DNA from 2 places in the Kitasatospora sp. NPDC001547 genome. Region 2 is predicted to be linked to the other one. Evidence: predicted binding sites of a transcription regulator. Region 2 holds the regulator's gene; the other holds the start of a gene.
What was found. The regulator HrcA, encoded in region 2, represses chaperone genes, less so after heat shock. The targets are predictions, from matches to a motif close to TTNGCACTCNGNNNNNCNGAGTGCNAA.
Positions count from the first base shown of each region.

Region 1: the regulator HrcA is predicted to act here: its motif matches at 2,065-2,091, upstream of groL (chaperonin GroEL).

Region 1 is NZ_JBIAVL010000033.1:61,195-66,340, reverse strand. Features, by position in the region: gene thrC (threonine synthase) at 1-864, shown strand, start outside; gene ACFY0X_RS34410 (MoaD/ThiS family protein) at 891-1,169, shown strand; gene ACFY0X_RS34405 (cold-shock protein) at 1,709-1,912, shown strand; gene groL (chaperonin GroEL) at 2,248-3,870, shown strand; gene ACFY0X_RS34395 (hypothetical protein) at 3,985-4,341, shown strand; gene ACFY0X_RS34390 (hypothetical protein) at 4,562-5,146, opposite strand, start outside.
Region 2 is NZ_JBIAVL010000002.1:157,521-162,666, forward strand. Features, by position in the region: gene htpX (zinc metalloprotease HtpX) at 1-906, opposite strand, end outside; gene hrcA (heat-inducible transcriptional repressor HrcA) at 1,196-2,230, shown strand; gene dnaJ (molecular chaperone DnaJ) at 2,307-3,446, shown strand; gene ACFY0X_RS03410 (16S rRNA (uracil(1498)-N(3))-methyltransferase) at 3,543-4,292, shown strand; gene ACFY0X_RS03415 (PDZ domain-containing protein) at 4,423-5,146, shown strand, end outside.

The sequences.
Region 1 (5,146 bases), on a different contig from region 2:
TACACCACGCTGTCCTGCTCCTCCACCGGCAACCTGGCCGGTGCGGTGGGGGCGGCGGCGGCCCGGGCCGGGTTCCGGTCCTGCGTGTTCATCCCGCACGACCTGGAGCAGGGCAAGGTCGTCATGGCCGGGGTGTACGGCGGCGAGCTGGTTGGCATCGAGGGCAACTACGACGACGTGAACCGCTTCTGCTCGGAGCTGATCGGCGACGCGGCCGGCGAGGGCTGGGGCTTCGTCAACGTGAACCTGCGGCCGTACTACGGCGAGGGCTCCAAGACGCTGGCGTACGAGATCTGCGAGCAGCTCGGCTGGCGGCTGCCGGAGCAGATCGTGGTCCCGATCGCCTCGGGCTCGCAGCTGACGAAGATCGACAAGGGGCTCCAGGAGCTGATCAGGCTCGGCCTGGTCGAGGACCGGCCGTACAAGGTCTTCGGCGCCCAGGCCGAGGGCTGCTCGCCGGTGTCGGCCGCGTTCAAGGCCGGCCGGGACGTGATCAAGCCGGTCAAGCCGGACACCATCGCCAAGTCGCTGGCGATCGGCAACCCGGCCGACGGCCCGTACGTGCTGGACATCGCCCGCCGCACCGGCGGCGCGGTCGAGGACGTCACGGACGCCGAGGTCGTGGCGGCGATCCGGCTGCTGGCGCGGACCGAGGGGATCTTCGCCGAGACCGCGGGCGGGGTGACCGTCGGCGTGCTGAAGAAGCTGGTCGAGACCGGACAGCTGGACCCGGCCAAGGAGACCGTCGCGATCAACACCGGCGACGGCCTGAAGACCCTGGACGCCGTCTCCGACGCCGGGATGACCGCCGTCATCCGCCCGACGCTGGACTCGTTCCGCGCCGCCGGCCTCGCGTCCGCCTGAACCACCCGCCCCCCGCAAGGAGAGTCATGAGCGCCAACGTCCGCATCCCCACCATCCTGCGCACCTACACCGGCGGCGCCGCCGAGGTGACCGCCGAGGGCGCCACCCTGGCCGAGGTCATCGCCGACCTGGAGAAGAACCACGCCGGCATCTCGGCCCGCATCCTGGACGACACCGGCAAGCTGCGCCGCTTCGTGAACGTCTACGTGAACGACGACGACGTGCGCTTCGCCGAGGGTCTGGCGACCGAGATCAGGGAAGGCGCCGGAATCTCGATCATCCCGGCGGTGGCCGGCGGCTGCTGAGCCGTTCGCGAGAACCCGCGGTCGCCCGCGCGTACGGAATTCCGCTCTCCGTATGCGCGGGCGACCGCTCGCATTCTTGCGGGAATATTTCCGGGTCGAGTCGGAGTAGAGTGTCGCTCGGCTGGGAACAAGGTTTCCCTTTCGGCCCCCGCAGTGCTCGGCCCGGGGGCGCCCGGCCCGCCGGACCGGCCCGTGAAACATGTCAGGCGGATGTCAGAATTCCCGCGGACATTTGAGTAATTCGTCCGCTATGTCCGGCGTGGAATGCCGAGATTATTCCGATTCGGCCCGTACTGTCCCCCGGCGCCTTGCCGGAATTACCGGCGGTTGACCCTGTTGCAGAGGGCGTCGGTCCGGATACATTCAGCGGCGGTCGACGCAATCACCCGCTCACCGGAGGCCGCCTGGCGTCCGTGCGCGGAGGGTTGCGGCGTGCACGGCTGCGCCCAGGGGGGGTTCCCCGGGCCGGCCTTCAACCAACCCGGGCCCGCGACCTGCGGGCGCGTGAAGGGCCCAGCACAGCACTAGGGGAGTTCGGAATGGCTCAGGGCACCGTCAAGTGGTTCAACGCGGAGAAGGGCTACGGCTTCATCGCGGTCGACGGTGGTGCGGACGTCTTCGTCCACTACAGCGCGATCCAGATGGACGGCTACCGCACCCTCGAGGAGGGCCAGCGGGTCGAGTTCGAGATCTCCCAGGGACAGAAGGGCCCGCAGGCGGACATGGTCCGCGCCGCGGGCTGACGCCTTCCGACCCCAGGAGCTCGGCGCGGCCCTACGGCTGGTGACCACTCGCTTCTCGACGGGCCCGTACGACGCGTGTCGTACGGGCCCGTCGGCGTTCCCGGCGGGCTCCGGGGGCGGCCCCGGCGGCGGCTCGCGGATCGTCGATTGGGCTTGCACTCGACCACCCGGAGTGCTAATCATTGGCGTTAGCACTCACAGCGTGAGAGTGACAGCGGACCGGGTCGGTGAGGCCCCCGGGAGCGGTAGGGGAAAAGACCCCCGCACACCAGGGCCGTCCGTCGCGGGCACCCCTTGGTCCGAGCAGTCGACCGTGTCCCGGAGGACCACTTCTGATGGCCAAGATCATCGCCTTTGATGAGGAAGCTCGCCGCGGCCTTGAGCGTGGCATGAACCAGCTCGCCGACGCAGTGAAGGTCACGCTCGGCCCCAAGGGCCGCAACGTCGTGCTGGAGAAGAAGTGGGGCGCCCCCACGATCACCAACGACGGTGTCTCCATCGCCAAGGAGATCGAGCTCGAGGACCCGTACGAGAAGATCGGTGCGGAGCTCGTCAAGGAGGTCGCCAAGAAGACGGACGACGTCGCGGGTGACGGCACCACCACCGCCACCGTGCTCGCCCAGGCCCTGGTTCGCGAGGGTCTGCGCAACGTCGCCGCCGGCGCCAACCCGATGGCCCTGAAGCGCGGCATCGAGAAGGCCGTCGCGGCCGTCTCCGACCAGCTGCTGGCCCAGGCCAAGGACGTGGAGACCAAGGAGCAGATCGCCTCCACCGCCTCCATCTCCGCCGCCGACACCCAGATCGGCGAGCTGATCGCCGAGGCCATGGACAAGGTCGGCAAGGAAGGCGTCATCACCGTCGAGGAGAGCAACACCTTCGGTCTGGAGCTCGAGCTCACCGAGGGCATGCGCTTCGACAAGGGCTACATCTCCGCCTACTTCGCCACCGACCTGGAGCGCATGGAGGCGACGTTCGAGGACCCGTACATCCTCATCGCCAACTCCAAGATCGGCTCGGTCAAGGACCTGCTCCCGCTGCTGGAGAAGGTCATGCAGAGCGGTAAGCCGCTGGTCATCATCGCCGAGGACGTCGAGGGCGAGGCCCTGTCGACCCTGGTCGTGAACAAGATCCGTGGCACCTTCAAGTCCGTCGCCGTCAAGGCCCCGGGCTTCGGTGACCGCCGCAAGGCCATGCTCGGCGACATCGCCATCCTCACCGGTGGCACCGTGATCTCCGAGGAGGTCGGCCTCAAGCTGGAGAACGCCGGCATCGACCTGCTGGGCACCGCCCGCAAGGTGGTCATCACCAAGGACGAGACCACCATCGTCGACGGTGGCGGCGACAGCGAGCAGGTCGCGGGCCGCGTGAACCAGATCCGCGCCGAGATCGAGAACAGCGACTCGGACTACGACCGCGAGAAGCTCCAGGAGCGCCTCGCCAAGCTGGCCGGCGGCGTGGCCGTCATCAAGGCCGGCGCGGCCACCGAGGTGGAGCTCAAGGAGCGCAAGCACCGCATCGAGGACGCCGTCCGCAACGCGAAGGCCGCCGTCGAGGAGGGCATCGTCGCCGGTGGTGGCGTCGCGCTGCTGCAGGCCGGTGTCGCCTTCGACAAGCTGGAGCTGGAGGGCGACGAGGCCACCGGTGCCAACATCGTCAAGGTCGCGCTGGAGGCCCCGATCAAGCAGATCGCGACCAACGCCGGCCTGGAGGGTGGCGTCGTGGTGGAGAAGGTGCGCAACCTCCCCGCCGGTCACGGCCTGAACGCCGCCACCAACGAGTACGTCGACCTGGTCGCCGAGGGCATCATCGACCCGGCCAAGGTCACCCGCTCCGCGCTGCAGAACGCCGCCTCCATCGCGGCGCTGTTCCTCACCACCGAGGCCGTCATCGCCGACAAGCCGGAGAAGGCCGCCGCGGCCGCCGGCGGCGGCATGCCGGGCGGTGACATGGACTTCTGATCCTGATCGCTCCGATCGGATCGGCTGGTTCCAACGTCCGTGTGGGCGGCTCCCTTCAGGGGGCCGCCCACACGGCGTTTCGGTGTTCGGGGGAGTTGGGGAGAGGATGGACGGATGGCTGCCGACGACATCGAGACCGCCCTGCACAACGCGCGGGCACTGATCCTGGCCGACCTCACCGCGCGGGACGTGGCGGACGCCGCCGTCGTCTCGCTGGTGGAACAGGCCGTCACCCACCGCCGCTGGTGGCTGGAGCAGTGGCCGGACGGCACCGACTACGTGCTCGGGCTGGTCGCCCAGGACGTCCAGGACGCACTGCTGGAGGCGTACGGGCGCTGGCCGCTGTGCGCCGACTGCGCGGCCGACGGGGACCCGCACGCGCTGAGCGTGGAGCCCGAGCTGGGGCCGGATCCGCACTGGGTGTGCGGCAAGCAGGGCGCGGTGGTGGCGCCGGTCGGCAAGCTCGCCTAGGGCGCGTCTGACAATTCGCGTCGGATCAGGGCGCGGCGTTGGGGTGCGTGCATCGCAAGGCGGAGGAGGGGGCCACTGACGTGGGGGCACCTCCCGGCCGAAGGCTGGGGGCCATTGGCGACCGACGACAACGCGGCGAGGTGCGCTTGTGCCCTGGGGGTACCTCCCGGCCAAAGGCTGGGGGAGCGTCGCGCACCCGGCGGGAATTGTCAGACACGCCCTAGGGTGCCAGCTCCCGGAGCTCGGCCGTCAGGTTGGCGCGGGCGGGCGCCGTGAGGCGCTCGCGGGCGGCGAGGGTGCGGTAGAGCGCGGGCAGGGCGAGCAGCCGGCGCAGGACGGCGGCCCGGCCGGCCGTGAAGTCCGGCGCGGGGACGAAGCCGTACTCCTCGCGGACCGCGGCCGCGTACGCCGCGTAGGCCTCGGGGGTGCCGCCGAGGACGGCCAGGTCCGCGTCGCAGAGCACCTCGCCGTTGCGGTCGCCGGGGGCGGGGTCGTGGCCGACGGTGAGCAGCACGAGGCGCTCGACCTCGGCGACCCGCTCGGCGGGCAGCCCGGCGGCGGTCAGCGCGCGGACGGCCAGGGCGGCGCTGCGCTCCTCGTTCTCGGTGCGGTCGGGGCGGTAGACGGCGTCGTGGAACCAGGCCGCGAGGCGGACCGCCTCCGGGTCGGCGGCGTGCCCGGCCAGCTCGTCGACGTGCCGCAGCACCGCGCGCAGGTGGGCGGCGGTGTGGTAGCGGCGCTGCGGCTCCGACCAGCGGCGCAGCAGCTCCCGGCCGTACGGCTCGGGGTCGACGGCGGCCCCGCA
Region 2 (5,146 bases):
CTCGGAGATCCTCGCCAGCTGCGCCAGCCGCTTCTCCAGGCTCGGGTGGGTGGACAGCAGCTGCGAGGCGGTCTCCCGGGCGCTCAGCGCGGGGGCGAAGTAGAAGGCGTTGTACGGCTGCGCCTGGCGCAGGTCCTTGCCGGGGATGGCCGCGATCTGCCCGGTCACCTTGGTGAGCGCGGAGGCCAGCGCGCTGGGCCGGCCGGTGAGCTGGGCGGCGGCCCGGTCCGCGGCCAGCTCGCGGTAGCGGGACAGCAGCCGGGTGAGCAGGAAGCTGACCGCGTAGACGACCATCGACACCAGCGGGACGACCAGCGCCAGGACGGCCGCGTTCTGGTCGTTGTTGTTGCGCCCGCCGCCCATGAACCCGCCGTACACGGCGATCCGGGTCATCGCCCCGGCGAGGACGCCCAGGAAGCCGGCGATCGTCATCACCGCCACGTCCCGGTGGGCGACGTGCGACAGCTCGTGCGCGAGGACGCCCTCCAGCTCCTCCGGCTCCAGCCGGCGCAGCAGCCCGGTGGTCACGCAGACCACCGCGTTGCCCGGGTTGCGGCCGGTGGCGAAGGCGTTCGGCATGTCGTTGTCGGCGACCGCCACCCGGGGCTTGGGCATGTCGGCCAGGGCGCAGAGCCGGTCGACGGTGCCGTGCAGCTGGGGGAACTCCTCGGGGGACACCCGGTGGGCGCCCATCGCCCGCTCGGTGATCCGGTCGCTGAACCAGAACTGGGCCACGAACAGCCCGCCGGAGATCAGCACGATCAGTGGCCAGGCGCCGCGCATCAGCGCGATCAGCAGGCCCGTGAAACCGACGTACAGCAGCCCGATCACGAACATCGTGGCGACCATGCGGCCGGTCAGGCCGCGGTCGGGCGCGAAACGGGTGTGCTGGCCCGAGCTCGACATCGCTTGCTCCTCCGTTCGCCGTCGCCTTCGATGCTGCCACCCGGACGGCCTCCCGGCACCACCCCGGCGCCGGAACGACCGAACCGCGGGGGCCCCGCGGGCCGTGGGCGGAACTGCGGGGAGGATCACCCCGGTCGGGCCGTTCCTGCCGTAGGACCCGGGCCGTACACTGGCAGGTACGGTTTTGGCACTCGCGTGTTCAGAGTGCCAAGGCCGAGGGCCTTCCGGAGCGGCCCGCAGCAACGAGGGACACAGTCGGACAACGTGCGAAGACGGAGGTGCGTGCCCCATGGCCGGTGAGGTCCGCCAGCTGGACGAACGCAAGCTCGCCGTGCTCCGCGCGATCGTGCAGGACTACGTGGGCACCGAGGAGCCGGTCGGCTCCAAGGCCCTGGTGGAACGGCACAACCTCGGGGTCTCGCCGGCGACCGTCCGCAACGACATGGCGGCGCTGGAGGAGGAGGGTTACATCCACCAGCCGCACACCAGCGCCGGCCGGATCCCGACCGACAAGGGGTACCGCCTCTTCGTCGACAAGCTCGCCGAGATCAAGCCGATGAGCGCCCCCGAGCGCCGGGCCATCCGGCACTTCCTGGACGGCGCGGTCGACCTGGACGACGTGGTCGCCCGCACGGTGCGGCTGCTCGCCCAGCTGACCCGGCAGGTCGCGGTGGTGCAGTACCCGTCGTTGACGCGCTCCACCGTCCGGCACATCGAGCTGGTGGCGCTCGCCCCGGCGAAGGTGATGCTGGTCCTGATCACCAACACCGGCCGGGTCGAGCAGCGGATGGTCGACTGCCCGGGCCCGGTCGGCGAGACGGTGCTGGCGGACCTCCGGGCCCGGATCAACGCGAGAGCCGCCGGCAAGCGCCTCCCGGAGGTCCCCGGGCTGCTGGAGGAGCTGCCCGCGCAGTTCGAGCAGGCCGACCGGCCGACCGTCAGCACGGTCCTGGCGACCCTGTTCGAGACGCTCGCCGAGCAGAACGAGGAGCGGATCATGCTGGCCGGCACGGCCAACCTGACCCGCTTCGGGCACGACTTCCCGCTCTCCATCCAGCCGGTGCTGGAGGCCCTGGAGGAGCAGGTCGTCCTGCTCCGCCTCCTGGGTGAGACCGCGGACGCCGCGATGACGGTCCGGATCGGGCGGGAGAACGCCTACGAGGGGCTGACTTCCACGTCGATCGTCTCGGTCGGCTACGGTTCGGGCGACGAGAGCGTGGCGAAACTGGGTGTGATCGGTCCGACCCGGATGGACTATCCGGGCACAATGGGGGCGGTGCGAGCGGTGGCGCGGTACGTGGGCCAGATCCTGGCCGAGTCCTAGCAAGCGGCCGTCGCCGGAAATCCGGCGGCGGCGACCAGTCGCAGCACTACTACAGGCGGAACAAGCGGAGCATTTGGTGGCCACGGACTACTACGCGGTACTCGGCGTCCGACGGGATGCGGGGCAGGACGAGATCAAGAAGGCGTTCCGGCGCCTGGCACGCGAACTGCACCCGGACGTCAACCCGGACCCGAAGACGCAGGAGCGGTTCAAGGAGATCAACGCCGCCTACGAGGTGCTCTCCGATCCGCAGAAGCGCCAGGTCTACGACCTCGGCGGGGACCCGCTGTCCCCGGGCGGCGGCGGAGCGGGCGGCTTCGGGGCCGGTGCGGCCGGCTTCGGCTTCTCCGACATCATGGACGCCTTCTTCGGCGCCGCGGCCGGCCAGCGCGGCCCGCGCTCGCGCACCCGCCGCGGCCAGGACGCCATGATCCGGCTGGAGATCACCCTGGAGGAGGCCGCCTTCGGCACCACCAAGGAGCTCCAGGTCGACACCGCCGTCACCTGCACCACCTGCAGTGGCGAGGGCGCGGCCCCCGGCACCTCGGCGCAGACCTGTGACATGTGCCGCGGCAAGGGCGAGGTCTCCCAGGTCACCCGGTCCTTCCTGGGCCAGGTCATGACCTCCCGCCCCTGCCCGCAGTGCCAGGGCTTCGGCACCGTCGTGCCGACCCCGTGCCCGGAGTGCGCCGGCGACGGCCGGGTCCGCGCCCGCCGCACCCTGACCGTCAAGATCCCGGCCGGTGTCGACAACGGCACCCGGATCCAGCTGGCCGGCGAGGGCGAGGTCGGCCCCGGCGGCGGCCCGGCCGGCGACCTGTACGTGGAGATCGCCGAGACCACCCACAACATCTTCCAGCGGCGCGGGGACGACCTGCACTGCACCGTCACCATCCCGATGACGGCGGCCGCGCTCGGCACCCAGGTGCCGCTGCAGACCCTGGACGGCCTGGAGGAGGTCGACATCCGGCCCGGCACCCAGTCCGGCCAGTCGATCCCGCTGCACGGCCGGGGCATCACGCACCTGCGGGGCGGCGGCCGGGGCGACCTGATAGTGCACGTCGAGGTGAAGACGCCCAGCAAGCTCGACGCCGAGCAGGAGGAGCTGCTGCGCCGCCTCGCGGTGCTGCGCGGCGAGGAGCGGCCGTCCGGCCAGTTCGCGCCGGGCCAGCAGGGCCTGTTCTCCCGGCTGAAGGACGCCTTCAACGGCCGGTAGCCGTCCGCGGAGGGGTGCCGGGGGGGTGAAGCCCCCGGCACCCCTCCGGTGTTTCCCCCTCTCCGGCCGCAGGCCCCTCCTGGAAAGGTCCCCGCCATGACCGCGCCCGTCTTCTTCGTCGAGACCGAGCGGATCGCCGCCGCCGTGCCCGGGGCCGTGGTGCGCCTGGACGGCCCGGAGGGGCGCCACGCGGCCGCGGTGAAGCGGCTGCAGCCGGGCGAGGCGGTGACCCTGGCCGACGGGCTGGGGCTCGGCGTGGACGGCACGGTCGCCGAGGTGCTCGGCAAGGACGAGATCGACGTGGCGGTCGCCGCCGTGCGCCGGGAGCCGGAGCCCGCGCCGCGGATCGTCGTCGTCCAGGCGCTGCCCAAGGGCGACCGCGGCGAGCTGGCCGTGGAGACCATGACCGAGGTCGGCGTGGACGTGGTGATCCCGTGGTCCGCCTCGCGCTGCATCACCCAGTGGAAGGGCGAGCGCGGCGGCAAGGCCCTCGCCAAGTGGCGGGCCACCGCCCGGGAGGCGGGCAAGCAGTCCCGCCGGCTGCGCTTCCCCGTGGTCCGGGACGTCATGACCACCCGGCAGCTGACCCCCGTCCTGGCGCAGGCCGCGTTCGCCGCCGTGCTGCACGAGGAGGGCGCCGAGCCGCTGGCGCACGCCGGGCTGCCGGAGACCGGGGACATCGTCCTGGTGGTCGGCCCCGAGGGCGGGGTCTCCCCGGAGGAGCTGGCCGCCTTCGCCGAGGCGGGCGCCGAGCCGTACCGGCTGGGCCCCTCGGTGCTGCGCACCTCCACCGCCGGGGTGGCCGCCGGCGCACTGCTGCTCGGGCGCAGCGGCCGCTGGTCCTGACCGCGCCCGCAGGGCGCCCGGGGCGCCCGGGACGGCGCCCGGCGCGAGCGCGTCACGGCCGTCCGCGGGCGGCGCCGGGAGTCTGCCGAAAACGGCGCGGACCGTACGCGCGGCTGCCTAGGCTGGCCGGGTGACGGACTCCCTGAGCACCCCGGCCGGCGCCTACCTGCGCCATCCCCACCTGCACGGCGACCTGGTCGCCTTCGTCGCCGAGGACGACCTCTGGCTCGCCCCGCTGGACGGTGGCCGGGCCTGGCGGCTGACGGCGGACCACCTGCCGGTCCACCACCCGAGGTTCTCCCCGGACGGGCGGCACCTCGCCTTCACCTCCACCCGGGACGGCGCCCCCGAGGTGCACGTGGTGCCGGTGGACGGCGGTCCGTCGCGCCGGCTCACCCACTGGGGCAGCCACCAGACCCGGGTGCTCGGCTGGGCCGCCGACGGCCGCCCGATCGCGGTCACCGCCGCCGGCGAGTCCGGCTTCCGCCGCACCTGGGCGCACGCCGTGCCGCTGGACGGCGGCGAGCCGCGGCGGCTGCCGTACGGGCCGGTCGGCGGCATCGCCTTCGAGCCGGGCGACATGGGGGCGCCCCCGGCCGAAGGCCGGGGGAGGGTGCTGCTGGCCAGCGTCAACGGCCGTGACCCGGCCTGGTGGAAGCGGTACCGGGGCGGGCGGGCCGGCAAGCTGTGGCTCGGCCGGGACGAGTTCGTCCGCGTCCACGCGGAGCTGGACGGGCAGCTGGACTCGCCGCTCTGGGTCGGGGAGCGCATCGCCTTCCTCTCCGATCACGAGGGCGTCGGCGAGCTGTGGTCCAGCCGCCCGGACGGCACCGACCTGCGCCGCCACACCACCG